2 regions of the Klebsiella grimontii genome follow, and region 1 is predicted to be linked to the other one. Evidence: predicted binding sites of a transcription regulator. Region 1 holds the regulator's gene; the other holds the start of a gene.
What was found. Region 1 encodes LexA, which represses DNA repair genes until DNA is damaged. Its sites were predicted from a motif close to TNCTGTATGTACATACAGNA; they were not measured.
Positions count from the first base shown of each region.

Region 1 (7,331 bases):
CAGGGTTCGAGCTTGCTCTTGCCGTAATGGCCGGAGCACAAAAGTTTAGGGCTTCCACATGGGAAGCCCTTACTTTTTTTTGTTCGGCTGTATGTAGGGTACAGCGCGATGAATTCGTTAACGCGCTAATAGTGACAGATTTAATAAGCAAAGCCTACGCTGTTTTATGCAAAAATCTTCAGGTTGTGACATACCGCTCAATACCTTAGTAACGCCAGCGGTTATTACCGCGATAGCGGTTCGCGGCTGGCGATTTTATCGCCCGAATCACCCAAACCACGACAATGGCCAGCAGCAGCCACGGCAGCAGTTTAATCATTAACGCAAACAGACCGCCGACGAACATCAGCGCGGTCGCGACCACAATCGCGGCAATAATGCCCAGCAGCGACACGCCGGTGACCAACAGCATGACAAAAAAGCCAATTACAAATAAGAGTTCCAGCATCGTCTTTCCCCTAAAGAAATTTTATCTACCTTGCCGGATATTACAAAAATCGTGCCAAATATAACTTATTGAATAAAAACAAAAACGCCCAACACGATACGTGCAGGGCGTGGTGAATTTGACCAGGTTTTAGCGAAAAACTAACGCTTATCGGCAACCAACTTCAGCGCCTGTTCCAGCACGTTGATATCCGCCCCGGCTTTATGCGCATTTTCGCTCAGATAGCGACGCCACTGGCGCGCGCCGGGGATCCCCTGAAACAGCCCCAGCATATGGCGCGTCACATGTCCCAGATAAGTCCCGTTGCTAAGCTCGCGCTCGATGTAGGGATACATCGCCCGGACCACGGAGACCGGATCGGCATCAACGCCGTCCACGCCGAAAATTTCCCGATCCACCGCGGCCAGAATGCCCGGATTCTGATAAGCCTCACGACCGACCATCACGCCGTCCATATGCTCAAGATGCAGCTTTGCCTCTTCCAGCGACTTAATGCCGCCGTTAATCGCCATGGTCAGATGCGGGAAATCACGTTTAAGCTGGTAGACGCGCGGATAATCCAGCGGCGGGATCTCGCGGTTTTCCTTGGGGCTCAGACCGGAAAGCCAGGCTTTGCGCGCGTGGATGATAAACATCTCGCATTCACCTTTCCCGGATACCGTTTCGATAAAATCACACAGAAACGCGTAGCTGTCCTGGTCATCTATGCCAATACGGGTTTTCACCGTGACCGGGATCGACACGACGTCGCGCATCGCTTTAATGCAGTCGGCAACCAGCTGCGCGTTCCCCATCAGGCAGGCGCCAAACATACCGTTCTGCACGCGATCGGACGGGCAGCCGACGTTCAGGTTAATTTCATCATAGCCGCGCGCCTGCGCCAGCTTCGCGCAGTGCGCCAGCGCAGCCGGATCGCTGCCGCCGAGCTGCAGGGCGACCGGATGCTCTTCTTCGCTGTAGGCCAGATAGTCGCCCTTGCCGTGAATAATCGCACCGGTGGTCACCATTTCGGTATACAGCAGCGTATGGCGCGACAGCTGACGCAGAAAATAACGGCAGTGTCTGTCGGTCCAGTCGAGCATCGGCGCGATGGAAAAACGGTGAGCGGCGAAAGCAGTAGGCGTTGATTCTGACATCATGGCGAATAAATAAGCATCCGGGTAAAAAGGGGCGCTACTATAGCACAAAGATAAACCACTGACGCATAGCGTCAGCGCTCACCTTTTTTATCCCGCCATAAACGCTATATTTTCCGCGGCTTCCCGTCGTGAGGGCCAAAAAACTGCGGCGGATGGTCAACCCAGCGATCCTGACGCGTGGCGGCATAGCCGGGGTTCAGCGGGTAGTAGATGCGATTGAATTTCTTATTTGCCTCACCAACGACTAACAGGCGCACCTCCTGCTCGGTGTTATTGAGGAAGGTGTGGCAAATGCCGGTTCCGGCAGGAAAACCGACGCTATCCCCCGGCTCCAGCTTCCAGAGGTAGCCGTTAATCCACACCTCAGGATAGCCGTCCAGCACGTAGATGAACTCTTCTTCATCGCTTTCCGCATGCGGGTAAGAGGTACGACGCCCGGGCGGCAGACGTTCATGGTGGATCCCCAGACGATTCAGCCGCAGGCCGCGCGCCAGCGGCGCGCCGATGGAGAAAAGCTCAGTACTGTCGGGATAGGTGGAATCATCCGCACCTTCCAGTTCACGCCAGTGTCGTATGCAATCAGGTCGTTTCATCGTTTTCTCCCGAAAATGAGATGCTTCAGGTATAGCATAAGGCGGCAAGATAGCGCGCCCCAGAAGCGTATGACCGGGGCGACCAACGCACATGTCACACGAAGTGTGACGGCTATATCCCGCCGGGTCTCGGCGTTTTACCGGTATCGTGATAAAGTAACAGTTTCAGATTCACGCGACCAGAGGACGCTCATGGATAAGACCACTTCGCAACAAATGTTAGCGCATGCTGAAAAGCTGTGCGCGCAGCGTGGCGTGCGCCTGACCCCGCAGCGCCTCGAAGTATTGCGTTTGATGAGCCTGCAGCAAGGGGCAATCAGCGCCTATGACCTGCTCGATCTCCTTCGTGAAAAAGAACCTCAGGCGAAACCGCCGACGGTATACCGGGCGCTGGAGTTTTTACTGGAGCAAGGGTTCGTACATAAGGTGGAATCCACCAATAGCTACGTGCTGTGTCACCTTTTCGATCAGCCAACCCACAGCTCGGCGATGTTTATCTGCGACCGCTGCGGCGGCGTCAAAGAAGAGTGTGCGGAAGGCGTCGAAGATATTATGCATACGCTGGCGGCAAGAATGGGGTTCGCTCTGCGCCACAACGTCATTGAGGCTCATGGCCTGTGCGCCGCCTGCGTTGAAGTGGAAGCCTGCAGTACGCCGGGCCACTGCCACCACGACCATACCATCCAGATCAAAAAGAAAGCCCGCTGAGGCGTTAGCCGCAGCGGGAAACAAGGGTAGCGGTACCTCCATGTACCGATCGTGCAGGCAATAACAGTGGGTTAAAACACGGCGTTTTCGCTACCAGCGATAGTCGTTTTTGGTTTCCCAGTCGGTCACTTCTTTCTCTGCCTGGTCTTTGGCGTAACCGTAACGTTCCTGAATTCTGCCCACCAGCTGGTCGCGTTTGCCTTCAATGACGGTCATGTCATCGTCGGTCAGCTTGCCCCATTTTTCTTTCGCTTTACCTTTGAACTGTTTCCAGTTACCGCCGATTTCGTCTTTATTCATCATGCATTCCTCATCGTTCGGTTATCGTTCGGTGAATGAACAGCCCGCTGTGTACCGGACATGACTTAACTATAGATGAGTATTCTGAGTAAGATTTATTATTCGGAATCTTTAACCATCAGATGAACTAAATGCACTATGAAAACCAGGTTCCACGCTGCCAGTGCCGCCGCCAGATAACCGCCAGGGAAGCGCCGCGCAGGGCGAGAAATACCGCCAGCGCCAGCCACAGCCCGTGGTTACCGAGCGCCGGTACGGTTAACAGCGTCAGGGCAAACCCTGCCGCCGCGACCGCCATGCTGTTGCGCATCTCCGCGCCGCGCGTCGCGCCGATAAACATACCGTCCAGCAGGTAACACCAAACGCCGATGACCGGCAGGATCATCTGCCAGACCAGATAGCGATCGGCCAACTGCTGTAGCGAAGGCAGCGAGGTCAGCAACGCGATAATTTGTTCACCGGCAAGGCCGTAAATCAGCGCAAACGCCAGCGCCACCAACCCTGACTGGCGGCAGGCCGCATGCCAGACCGCAAGCAGTTGGCTGTCGTCACGCGCGCCGTAGGCCTGCCCGGAGTGCGCCTCAACGGCATAGGCAAAGCCGTCCAGCGCATAGGCGGTAAAGGTCAGCATCGTCATGAGGACCGCATTGACCGCGACGATATCGGCGCCGAGGCGGGCGCCAAATACCGTCACCGCCCCGAAGCAGAGCTGTAGCAGCAGCGAGCGCAGCATGATGTCGCGATTCAGCGCCAGCAGACGGCGTATATCGCCGCGCCAGGCGTTTTTCAGCATCGACAGGGATACGCCGCGCAGCGCCAGTACGCGCCGCGCCATAAGCAGTCCGATAAAGAAAGTGGCGTATTCTGCCATGACCGTCGCCAGCGCCGCCCCCTGCACGTTCATATGCAGGCCCATCACCAGCCATAAATCGAGCACAATGTTGAGGACGTTGCCGACCACCAGCAGAATCACCGGCGCTCTGGCGTACTGTACGCCCAGCAGCCAACCCAGCAGAACCAGATTCGCCAGCGAGGCCGGCGCGCTTAGCCAGCGAATCTCAAGGAAGCGTCGGGCCTGTTCAAGCACCGCTTCGCTACCGCCGACAATATGCAGCGCCAGGTTTATCAACGGGATCCTGAAAAGCACAATCGCCAGCCCGGCGGCCAGCGCCAGGCCCAGCGGCTGCACCAGCGCGCGCGCCAGCCGCTGCGGATCCCTGGCGCCAAACGCCTGCGCCGTCAGCCCGGTGGTGCTCATACGCAGAAAAAGGAGCAGCATAAAGAGGAAGCTGGTCGCCGTTGCGCCAACCGCCACGCCGCCCAGATAAATCGGGCTGTCGAGATGACCAATAACGGCGGTATCCACCAGCCCCAGCAGCGGAACGGTGATATTGGAGAAGATCATGGGCAGCGCTAAGCGCCACAGGGCTTTGTCGGCGGCGTTAAAAAGCATGGAGAAAGCGCCTAAATGAGGAAAAACGACGCAGCATCATGCTTCAGATGATGATGCTGCGAGATGAAGAGATTATTGCCAGTTGCCGTTGCGGATAACGCCGACGGCCAGGCCTTCAATAGTAAAGCTTTGTTCGCGAAGGTCGACCACGATCGGCGAGAATTCGCTGTTTTCCGGCAGCAATTCCACGACGTTACCCTGTTTTTTCAGACGCTTCACGGTCACTTCTTCGTCGATACGCGCCACAACCACCTGACCATTGCGCACATCCTGCGTTTTATGGACAGCCAGCAGGTCGCCATCGAGAATACCGATATCCTTCATCGACATACCGCTAACACGCAGCAGAAAATCGGCGTTCGGCTTAAACATGGCCGGGTCCACCTGGTAGTGGCCTTCAATGTGCTGCTGCGCTAGCAGCGGCTCACCTGCCGCGACGCGGCCAATAAGCGGCAGACCGGTTTCTTCTTCCGTCAGCAGACGAATACCGCGGGAGGCGCCGGAAACGATCTCGATTGCGCCTTTACGCGCCAGCGCTTTCAGATGCTCTTCCGCCGCGTTTGGGGAGCGAAACCCCAAGCGCTGAGCAATCTCCGCACGCGTCGGCGGCATGCCCGTCTGGCTGATATGATCCCGAATGAGATCAAACACCTCTTGCTGCCTGGTCGTTAACGCTTTCATTCCGCCCCCTGGGTGTATATACAGTTATGCTGTGAGTATATACAGCTAACGGTGATTTTGGAACCACATTTCACACAAAAATCAGGAGTTTCTTTCCGTTTTGCGAGCAGCTACGACAAGACTTAGCGGTAGTTCGCCCACAGCAGCGTTCCCCACGCGATCAGCGCGATGATAATCGCCAGCAGTACCGCCGCCGATCCCATATCTTTCGCTCGCCCCGAAAGCTCATGATGCTCGGGACCGATACGGTCAACCACCGCCTCAATCGCGCTATTGATAATTTCAACTATCATCACTAACAGGACCGAGCTAATGAGCAGCACCCGCGTGATGGCATCGACGTCTAACCAGCAGGCGATCGCCACGGCAATAACGGCCGCGATGCCTTCCTGACGAAATGCGGCCTCATTGACCCACGCCGCACGGAATCCTTTCCAGGAATACCCGGCCGCTTTAATAATTCGGGTTAACCCAGTGGTATTATTGGCCATCAAACAAACCTTTTTATGTAAATGACGTCAATGAGTGTACGCGTTTGCCGCGTTACAACGGAAATTTTGCGCACTTTCTGTTATTCTTGCGGCGCATTTGCATGATTAACCAGAGGCTTCACATCGTCTATGTCTGGCTGGCAACGAATTTACTATAAATTACTGAATTTACCATTAAGGGCGCTGGTAAAAAGCAAGTCGATTCCGGCGCAACCTGCGCAGGAATTAGGCCTGGATACCTCGCGTCCCATTATGTACGTCCTGCCCTACAATTCGAAGGCGGACCTGCTGACGCTGCGCGCGCAATGTCTGGAACATGAGTTACCGGACCCGCTGGAGCCGCTCGAGATCGACGGCGCCCTGCTTCCGCGCTACGTATTTATCCACGGCGGGCCGCGCGTGTTCACCTATTACACGCCGAAAGAAGAGTCTATCAAGCTCTTTCACGACTATCTGGATTTACACCGCAATCATCCCGATCTTGACGTGCAGATGGTGCCGGTTTCGGTGATGTTCGGTCGCGCGCCGGGGCGTGAAAAAGGCGAGGTTAACCCGCCGCTGCGTATGCTCAACGGCATTCAAAAATTCTTCGCCGTTCTGTGGCTGGGCCGCGATAGCTTCGTCCGTTTCTCGCCTTCGGTCTCGCTGCGCAAGATGGCGGACGAGCACGGTACCGATAAAACTATCGCTCAGAAGCTGGCCCGCGTGGCGCGCATGCACTTCGCCCGCCAGCGCCTGGCGGCGGTTGGCCCGCGCCTGCCTGCGCGCCAGGATCTGTTTAATAAACTGCTGGCGTCAAAAGCCATTGCCCGCGCGGTAGAAGACGAAGCGCGCAGCAAGAAAATTTCCCATGAGAAGGCTCAGCAAAACGCTATCGCCCTGATGGAAGAGATCGCCGCGAACTTCTCCTATGAGATGATTCGCTTGACCGACCGCGTGCTGGGCTTTACCTGGAACCGGCTGTATCAGGGTATCAACGTCCATAACGCCGAGCGTGTCCGCCAGCTGGCGCACGAAGGCCACGAGATAGTCTACGTCCCGTGCCACCGCAGCCATATGGACTATCTGCTGCTCTCTTACGTCATTTATCATCAGGGCCTGGTGCCGCCGCATATCGCTGCCGGCATCAACCTGAACTTCTGGCCCGCCGGGCCGATTTTCCGTCGCGGCGGCGCGTTCTTTATTCGCCGCACGTTCAAGGGCAATAAGCTCTACTCAACCGTATTCCGCGAATATCTTGGCGAGCTGTTTAGCCGCGGCTATTCGGTGGAGTACTTCGTTGAGGGCGGTCGTTCACGTACCGGTCGTCTGCTGGATCCGAAAACCGGCACCCTGTCGATGACCATCCAGGCGATGCTGCGCGGCGGTAACCGCCCTATCACCCTGGTGCCGATTTACATCGGCTACGAGCACGTGATGGAGGTCGGCACCTACGCCAAAGAGCTGCGCGGCGCGACGAAAGAGAAAGAGAGTCTGCCGCAGATGCTGCGCGGCTTGAGCAAGCTGCGCAATCTCGGC
Region 1 covers NZ_CP169721.1:5,327,088-5,334,418, forward strand. Annotated here, with positions in the region: gene ACE3MN_RS24945 (quinone oxidoreductase) at 1-27, shown strand, start outside; gene pspG (envelope stress response protein PspG) at 206-448, opposite strand; gene dusA (tRNA dihydrouridine(20/20a) synthase DusA) at 589-1,587, opposite strand; gene ACE3MN_RS24960 (cupin domain-containing protein) at 1,692-2,180, opposite strand; gene zur (zinc uptake transcriptional repressor Zur) at 2,373-2,888, shown strand; gene ACE3MN_RS24970 (CsbD family protein) at 2,979-3,188, opposite strand; gene dinF (MATE family efflux transporter DinF) at 3,325-4,641, opposite strand; gene lexA (transcriptional repressor LexA) at 4,714-5,322, opposite strand; gene ACE3MN_RS24985 (diacylglycerol kinase) at 5,445-5,813, opposite strand; gene plsB (glycerol-3-phosphate 1-O-acyltransferase PlsB) at 5,943-7,331, shown strand, end outside.

Region 2 (7,331 bases), 740 kb from region 1:
TGTCGAACGTATTATTGCCCTCGGTGGCCCGCAGGTGAAGGAGCCCCGTCTGATAAAAACGTGTTCAGGCGCCAGCCTTGATGAGCTGCTGGCAGATGAACTGCTGGATGATGAAAACCGGATTATTTCCGGTTCGGTCCTCAGCGGAACGCATGCCCGCGGGCCGCATGCTTTTCTTGGCCGCTTTCATTTACAGGTCAGCGTGGTGAAGGAAGGGCGAGAGAAAGAGCTGTTCGGCTGGGTGATGCCGGGGAAGGACAAATTCTCCATCACTCGCACCACGCTCGGCCACTTTATGAAGCGTAAGCTGTTTAATTTCTCGACGGATACCAACGGCGGCGAGCGGGCTATGGTGCCGATTGGCAACTATGAGCGAGTGATGCCGCTGGATATTCTGCCCACCATGCTGCTGCGGGATTTGCTGGCGGGGGATACCGATAGCGCACAGGCGCTGGGCTGTCTGGAACTGGATGAAGAAGACCTGGCGCTTTGCACCTACGTGTGTCCCGGCAAGTATGAATATGGCCCGGCGTTGCGCAGCGTGTTAACCCAGATTGAGCAGGAAGGATAAGTGATGGGCTTAAAGCAACTGTTTGACAAACTTGAGCCGCACTTTACGCACGGCGGCAAGCTGGAAAAATACTATCCGCTGTTTGAAGCAACGGCGACGCTGTTTTACACCCCCGGGCAGGTCACGCGCGGCGCTGCGCATGTCAGAGACGCCATCGATCTCAAGCGGATGATGATTCTGGTGTGGTTCGCCGTTTTCCCGGCAATGTTCTGGGGAATGTATAACGTTGGCCTGCAGACTATTCCGGCGCTGCATAAATTATACGGTGCTGAACAGCTGCAGCAGGTTATTGCCGGGAACTGGCACTACAGCATTGCGCAGTGGTTGGGGGTGAACTTCACCCCTGACGCCGGCTGGCTCAGTATGATGACCCTGGGGGCGGTATTTTTCCTGCCTGTCTACATCACCGTGTTTCTTGTTGGTGGGTTCTGGGAAGTCCTGTTTGCTATCGTGCGTAAGCACGAGGTTAACGAGGGCTTTTTCGTTACCTCTATTCTGTTTGCGCTGATCGTACCGCCCACTTTGCCGCTATGGCAGGCCGCGTTTGGGATCACCTTCGGTGTCGTCATGGCCAAGGAGATTTTTGGCGGAACCGGGCGAAACTTTCTCAACCCGGCGCTGGCGGGGCGCGCGTTCTTATTCTTTGCCTGGCCGGCGCAAATTTCCGGCGACCTGGTGTGGACTGCGGCGGATGGCTTCTCCGGCGCGACGCCGCTATCCCAGTGGGCCAGCGGCGGCGGTGAATCGCTGGTGAACGTCGCTACCGGTCTGCCGGTAAGCTGGATGGATGCCTTCCTCGGCAAGATTCCGGGCTCGATTGGCGAAGTCTCGACGCTGATGATTCTGATCGGCGGGGCAATCATTATCTTTGGTCGCGTGGCCTCATGGCGCATCGTCGCCGGGGTTTTCATCGGTATGGTGGCTACCGCGATGCTGTTTAATTTCATTGGCTCTGATACCAACCCGATGTTTGCCATGCCGTGGTACTGGCATCTGGTGCTCGGCGGTTTCGCCTTCGGCATGATGTTTATGGCGACGGACCCGGTGTCCGCGTCGTTTACGGATAAAGGTAAATGGAGCTATGGCCTGCTGATCGGCGTGATGTGCGTCCTGATTCGCGTGGTCAACCCGGCCTATCCGGAAGGGATGATGCTGGCGATCCTCTTCGCCAACCTCTTCGCGCCGCTGTTCGATTATCTGGTGGTGCGGGCCAATATTAAGCGGAGGAAGTCGCGTGGCTGAGAATAAAAGTAACGATAGCATCGGCAAAACGCTGCTGGTGGTGCTGGTGCTTTGTCTGGTCTGCTCAATCGTGGTCGCCGGTTCTGCGGTGGGGCTAAAATCGCGCCAGCAGGAGCAGCGCGCTCTCGATAAACAGCGCAATATCCTGGCGGTTGCCGGTCTGATGAAGCAGGGGATGAGCGCAGAGGACGTGGCTGATATTTTTAAGGCCCGTATCTCTCCGCGATTAGTCGATTTAGCCAGCGGCGAGCTGCTGGATAAAGATCCCGGCAAGTTTAATCAGGCCCAGGCTCTGAAAGATCCCCAACAAAGCCTACAGCTGGACGCCAGTCAGGACCCGGCCGGCATCAAACGCCGCAGTAATATTGCCGAAATTTATCTGGTGCGCGATGAAAAGCAGCAGATTCAGGAAATCGTCCTGCCCATTTACGGTAACGGCCTGTGGTCGGTGATGTACGCCTTTATTGCGCTGGAAACCGATGGCCGTACGCTCAAAGGGATCACCTATTACGATCACGGCGAAACGCCGGGGCTGGGCGGGGAAATCGAAAACCCCAACTGGCGCCAGCAGTTTATCGGTAAACAAGTGCTTGATGATAAAGGTATGCCTGCGCTGAGAATCGTTAAAGGCGGCGCGCGTCCGGGCGACCTGCACGCCGTGGATGGCCTGTCGGGCGCGACGCTGACTTCCAACGGTGTGCAGCATAGTTTTGATTTCTGGATGGGCGAACTGGGCTTTGGTCCATTCCTGCATAAGGTACGTGAAGGGGGGCTGAATAATGGCTGATTTAGGCGACATGAAAGAAATGAAGCGCGTGCTGGTGGGGCCGCTTATCGCTAATAACCCTATCACGCTGCAGGTCCTGGGCGTCTGCTCCGCGCTGGCGGTGACCACCAAGCTGGAGACGGCTTTTGTGATGACCATCGCGGTGACGCTGGTTACGGCTTTCTCCAGCATGTTTATCTCCATGATCCGCCACCACATTCCGAATAGCGTGCGCATCATTGTGCAGATGGCGATTATCGCTTCGCTGGTTATTGTCGTTGACCAACTGCTGCGCGCTTTTGCTTATGAAACCTCCAAACAGCTATCGGTATTCGTCGGCCTTATCATTACCAACTGTATCGTAATGGGGCGGGCGGAAGCCTATGCCATGAAGTCGCCGCCGTTGGCAAGCTTTATGGACGGTATTGGCAACGGTCTAGGATACGGCGCGATCCTGTTGCTTGTCGGCTTTCTGCGCGAGCTCATTGGCAGCGGCAAACTGTTTGGCATCACGGTGCTGGAAACGGTGCAGAACGGCGGCTGGTATCAGCCAAATGGCCTGTTTCTTCTGGCGCCGAGTGCGTTCTTCATTATCGGTTTGTTGATTTGGGCGGTGCGTAGCTGGAAGCCTGAACAGCAGGAAAAGGAGTAACCGATTATGGCTCATTACATTAGCCTGTTTGTCCGCGCCGTGTTTGTTGAAAACATGGCGCTGGCCTTCTTTCTTGGGATGTGTACCTTCCTCGCGGTATCGAAAAAAGTGTCGACCGCTTTCGGGCTCGGCGTTGCGGTAACGGTCGTGCTTGGGCTGGCGGTACCCATTAACAATCTGGTTTACAACCTGGTGCTGCGCGACGGCGCGCTGGTGGAAGGCGTTGATCTGAGCTTTCTGAACTTTATTACCTTCATTGGCGTTATTGCCGCGCTGGTTCAGATCCTCGAGATGATCCTCGATAAGTACTTCCCGACGCTCTATAACGCTCTGGGGATCTTCCTGCCGCTGATTGCCGTCAACTGTGCGATTTTTGGCGGTGTCTCCTTCATGGTGCAGCGTGACTATAACTTCAGCGAGTCGATCGTTTACGGCTTTGGTTCCGGCATCGGCTGGCTGCTGGCAATTGTGGCGATGGCGGGTATCCGTGAAAAAATGAAATACGCAAACGTGCCCGCGGGTCTGCGTGGGTTAGGGATCACCTTTATTACCACAGGTCTGATGGCGCTGGGCTTTATGTCATTCTCCGGTGTGCAGCTATAAGGGCGGAAAGTATGGAAATTATTCTTGGCGTAGTGATGTTCACGCTGATCGTCCTGGTGCTATCGGGGCTGATACTGGCCGCGCGTTCGAAGCTGGTGAATGCGGGCGACGTGGTCATTGAAATCAATAATGAGGCGGATAAACAGATTCGTACTCCGGCGGGCGACAAGCTGCTGAATACGCTCTCCAGCAACGGTATCTTCGTTTCGTCGGCCTGCGGCGGCGGGGGCTCCTGCGGCCAGTGCCGGGTGACGGTGAAAGAGGGTGGCGGTGATATCCTGCCTACCGAACTCTCTCATATCACTAAGCGTGAGGCGAGAGAGGGCTGCCGCCTGGCCTGCCAGGTCGCGGTGAAGCAGAACATGAAAATCGAGCTGCCAGAGGAGATTTTTGGCGTTAAGAAGTGGGAGTGTGAAGTTATCTCGAACGATAACAAGGCCACTTTCATCAAGGAGCTGAAGCTGCGCGTGCCTGACGGTGACGCGGTTCCGTTCCGCGCCGGCGGGTATATTCAGATCGAGTGTCCATCGCACAAAGTCGCCTATGCCGACTTTGACGTTCCGGACGAGTATCGCGGCGACTGGGATAAATTTAATCTTTTCCGCTATGTCTCTGACGTGAAAGAGCCCACGTTACGCGCCTACTCCATGGCTAACTATCCGGAAGAGAAGGGCATCATTATGCTCAACGTGCGTATTGCCACGCCGCCGCCGCAGGTGCCTGATGCGCCGCCGGGGATTATGTCCTCGTATATCTGGTCGCTGAAGCCTGGCGATAAAGTGACGATTTCCGGGCCGTTTGGGGAGTTCTTTGCCAAAGAAACGCAGGCGGAGATGGTGTTTATCGGCGGCGGGGCGGGGATGGCGCCGATGCGCTCGCATATTTTCGACCAGCTTAAGCGGCTACACAGCACACGTAAAATCAGTTTCTGGTACGGTGCGCGGTCTCTGCGAGAAATGTTCTATGATGACGAGTTTGAACAGCTGGCACGGGAAAACCCGAACTTTACCTTCCACGTGGCGCTCTCCGATCCGCAGCCGGAAGATAACTGGACCGGCCATACTGGCTTCATTCATAACGTCCTGTATGAAAACTATCTGCGCGATCACCCGGCGCCGGAAGATTGTGAGTTTTACATGTGCGGGCCGCCGGTGATGAACGCCGCGGTTATCAAAATGCTTAAAGATCTCGGCGTTGAGGATGAAAACATCATGCTGGACGATTTTGGAGGCTGATGATGCTGACGGTATTTGTCGCGACCTTCGTGATTTTCGCGCTGGTTATTCTGGGAATGTCGCTAGGGTACCTGATCAAGCGCAAAACTCTTCAGGGCAGCTGCGGCGGGATCTCATCGCTGGGTCTGGAAAAGGTCTGCGACTGTCCTGAACCTTGCGATGCGCGTAAAAAACGCATGGCTCGCGAAGCGCAGCGCAAACGGGATCGCATCATTTAAACAGCAGGCCGCTTATCGCGGCCTTTTACGATTTACCAGGTTTTCGCTTTCGCCGGCGAGTCTACCATCACGCCATCGGCTCCCAGCTCGCTTGCCTTACGAAAATCATCGGCGCTATTAATGCCGAAGAAGACAATATGGGCTTTGCCCTGAGAGCGGAAACAGTCCATGGCTTCTTTATCCCAGGTGAGGGTGGCTGGCGACACGCCTTCGCCGAGGGTGAACTTCTCCACGATTTCTACCTTGCGTTTCAGCTCCAGACCGTACCAGTAGTCATCGCCCGGCTGCGTGGTTGGCTGGCACTGGTGGCTAAGGGAAATATTAGCCAGCTTCGTTCGCGTTTCGCCCCGGCTGACGAAATGGGGAATAGATTCCGGTAGCGCCGCGATATAGCGGTCTTCGGTGGAATAAACGCGTACGCGCGAGAGGCTATGGGTTGTTTGCAATACTTCACTAAGACGCGAAGCCATCATTGCCGGGTCGGCATCAGGCGATTTAATATCGATGTAAAAGAAGGTCTGCGGCCATTGCTCCAGCACTGATTGCAGCGTTGGAATGGTGGCATTTTTTCCGCGCCAGGGGTGAGTTTCACCGCCCCATTTCCATCCCGCGTCCATGCGGGCCAGTTCGGCAGCGCTAAAGCTTGAGACCTTCCCGGTATGGTCAGTCAGGGCGGATAAATCGCTCGGGCGATATAAGACCGGAACGCCATCATGGCTTAATTGTACCGTTATCCAAATCGCCTCGGCCTTATTCTCCAGCGCCAGTTTTATCGCCGGAAGGGTGTTTTCCGGCGCATCGCCGGTGCCTCCCCGATGAGCAATGAGCTGCGGCGCAGCGCAGGCGCTGCTGGCAATAAGCAAACCAAGCGCAGTAAGTATTGATTTCATGATTACATTCACCCTGTTCATTAATATAACCATATGAAAAATAAATCATATTTGTTGCACTTTTATGTTGTAGCACGTTTTTTATGGCGAGGGTTTTTAAAAGATTAAATTTCGCCGACTTTTGCTATACTGTACGCATGTACAGTCTAAGGTTTGGCTATGCGTAAGATCATCCACGTTGATATGGACTGCTTCTTCGCGGCGGTGGAGATGCGGGACAACCCGGCACTGCGCGACATCCCTATCGCCATTGGCGGTAGCCGGGTGCAGCGCGGTGTGATCAGTACGGCCAACTATCCGGCGCGTAAATTCGGCGTGCGTAGCGCCATGCCCACCGCCACAGCGCTCAAGCTTTGTCCTCACCTGACGCTGCTTCCCGGCCGCTTTGATGCTTATAAAGAGGCGTCGAACCATATCCGGGAGATTTTTTCCCGCTATACCTCGCTAATCGAGCCTTTATCGCTGGACGAAGCCTATCTGGACGTTAGCGACAGCGTTCATTGTCAGGGGTCAGCGACGCTGATGGCGCAGGAGATCCGCGAGACCATCCATCGTGAGCTAAATTTGACCGCCTCCGCAGGCATTGCGCCAGTAAAGTTTCTCGCAAAAATCGCCTCGGACCTGAATAAACCCAACGGCCAGTTTGTGATTGCGCCGCATCAGGTCGCGGAGTTTGTCAAAACGTTGCCGCTAGCGAAGATCCCGGGCGTCGGCAAAGTTTCCGCCGCGAAGCTCGAAAGCATGGGGCTGAGGACCTGTGCAGATGTGCAGAACAGCGATCTGGCGATGTTGCTCAAGCGCTTTGGTAAATTCGGGCGGATACTATGGGAGCGCAGCCAGGGAATTGATGAACGAGAAATCAGCAGCGAGCGCCAGCGCAAATCGGTGGGCGTTGAGCGAACCCTGGTAGAGGATATCCACGAATGGGCGGAGTGTGAGTCGATTATTGAGAATCTCTATCCGGAACTGGAACGGCGCCTGGCGAAGGTTAAACCGGATTTACTGATCGCCCGGCAGGGGGTCAAGCTGAAGTTTAATGATTTCCAGCTCACGACTCAGGAGCATGTCTGGCCCCGATTGAATAAAGATGATTTGATCACCACTGCCCATAAAGCCTGGAACGAGCGGCGCGGAGGTCGGGGAGTCAGGCTGGT
Region 2 covers NZ_CP169721.1:4,589,712-4,597,042, reverse strand. Annotated here, with positions in the region: gene ACE3MN_RS21585 (Na(+)-translocating NADH-quinone reductase subunit A) at 1-571, shown strand, start outside; gene ACE3MN_RS21580 (NADH:ubiquinone reductase (Na(+)-transporting) subunit B) at 575-1,813, shown strand; gene ACE3MN_RS21575 (Na(+)-translocating NADH-quinone reductase subunit C) at 1,806-2,600, shown strand; gene ACE3MN_RS21570 (NADH:ubiquinone reductase (Na(+)-transporting) subunit D) at 2,593-3,231, shown strand; gene nqrE (NADH:ubiquinone reductase (Na(+)-transporting) subunit E) at 3,238-3,834, shown strand; gene nqrF (NADH:ubiquinone reductase (Na(+)-transporting) subunit F) at 3,846-5,069, shown strand; gene nqrM ((Na+)-NQR maturation NqrM) at 5,072-5,287, shown strand; gene ACE3MN_RS21550 (glycerophosphodiester phosphodiesterase family protein) at 5,320-6,177, opposite strand; gene dinB (DNA polymerase IV) at 6,337-7,331, shown strand, end outside.
Region 2: the regulator LexA is predicted to act here: its motif matches at 6,305-6,324, upstream of dinB (DNA polymerase IV).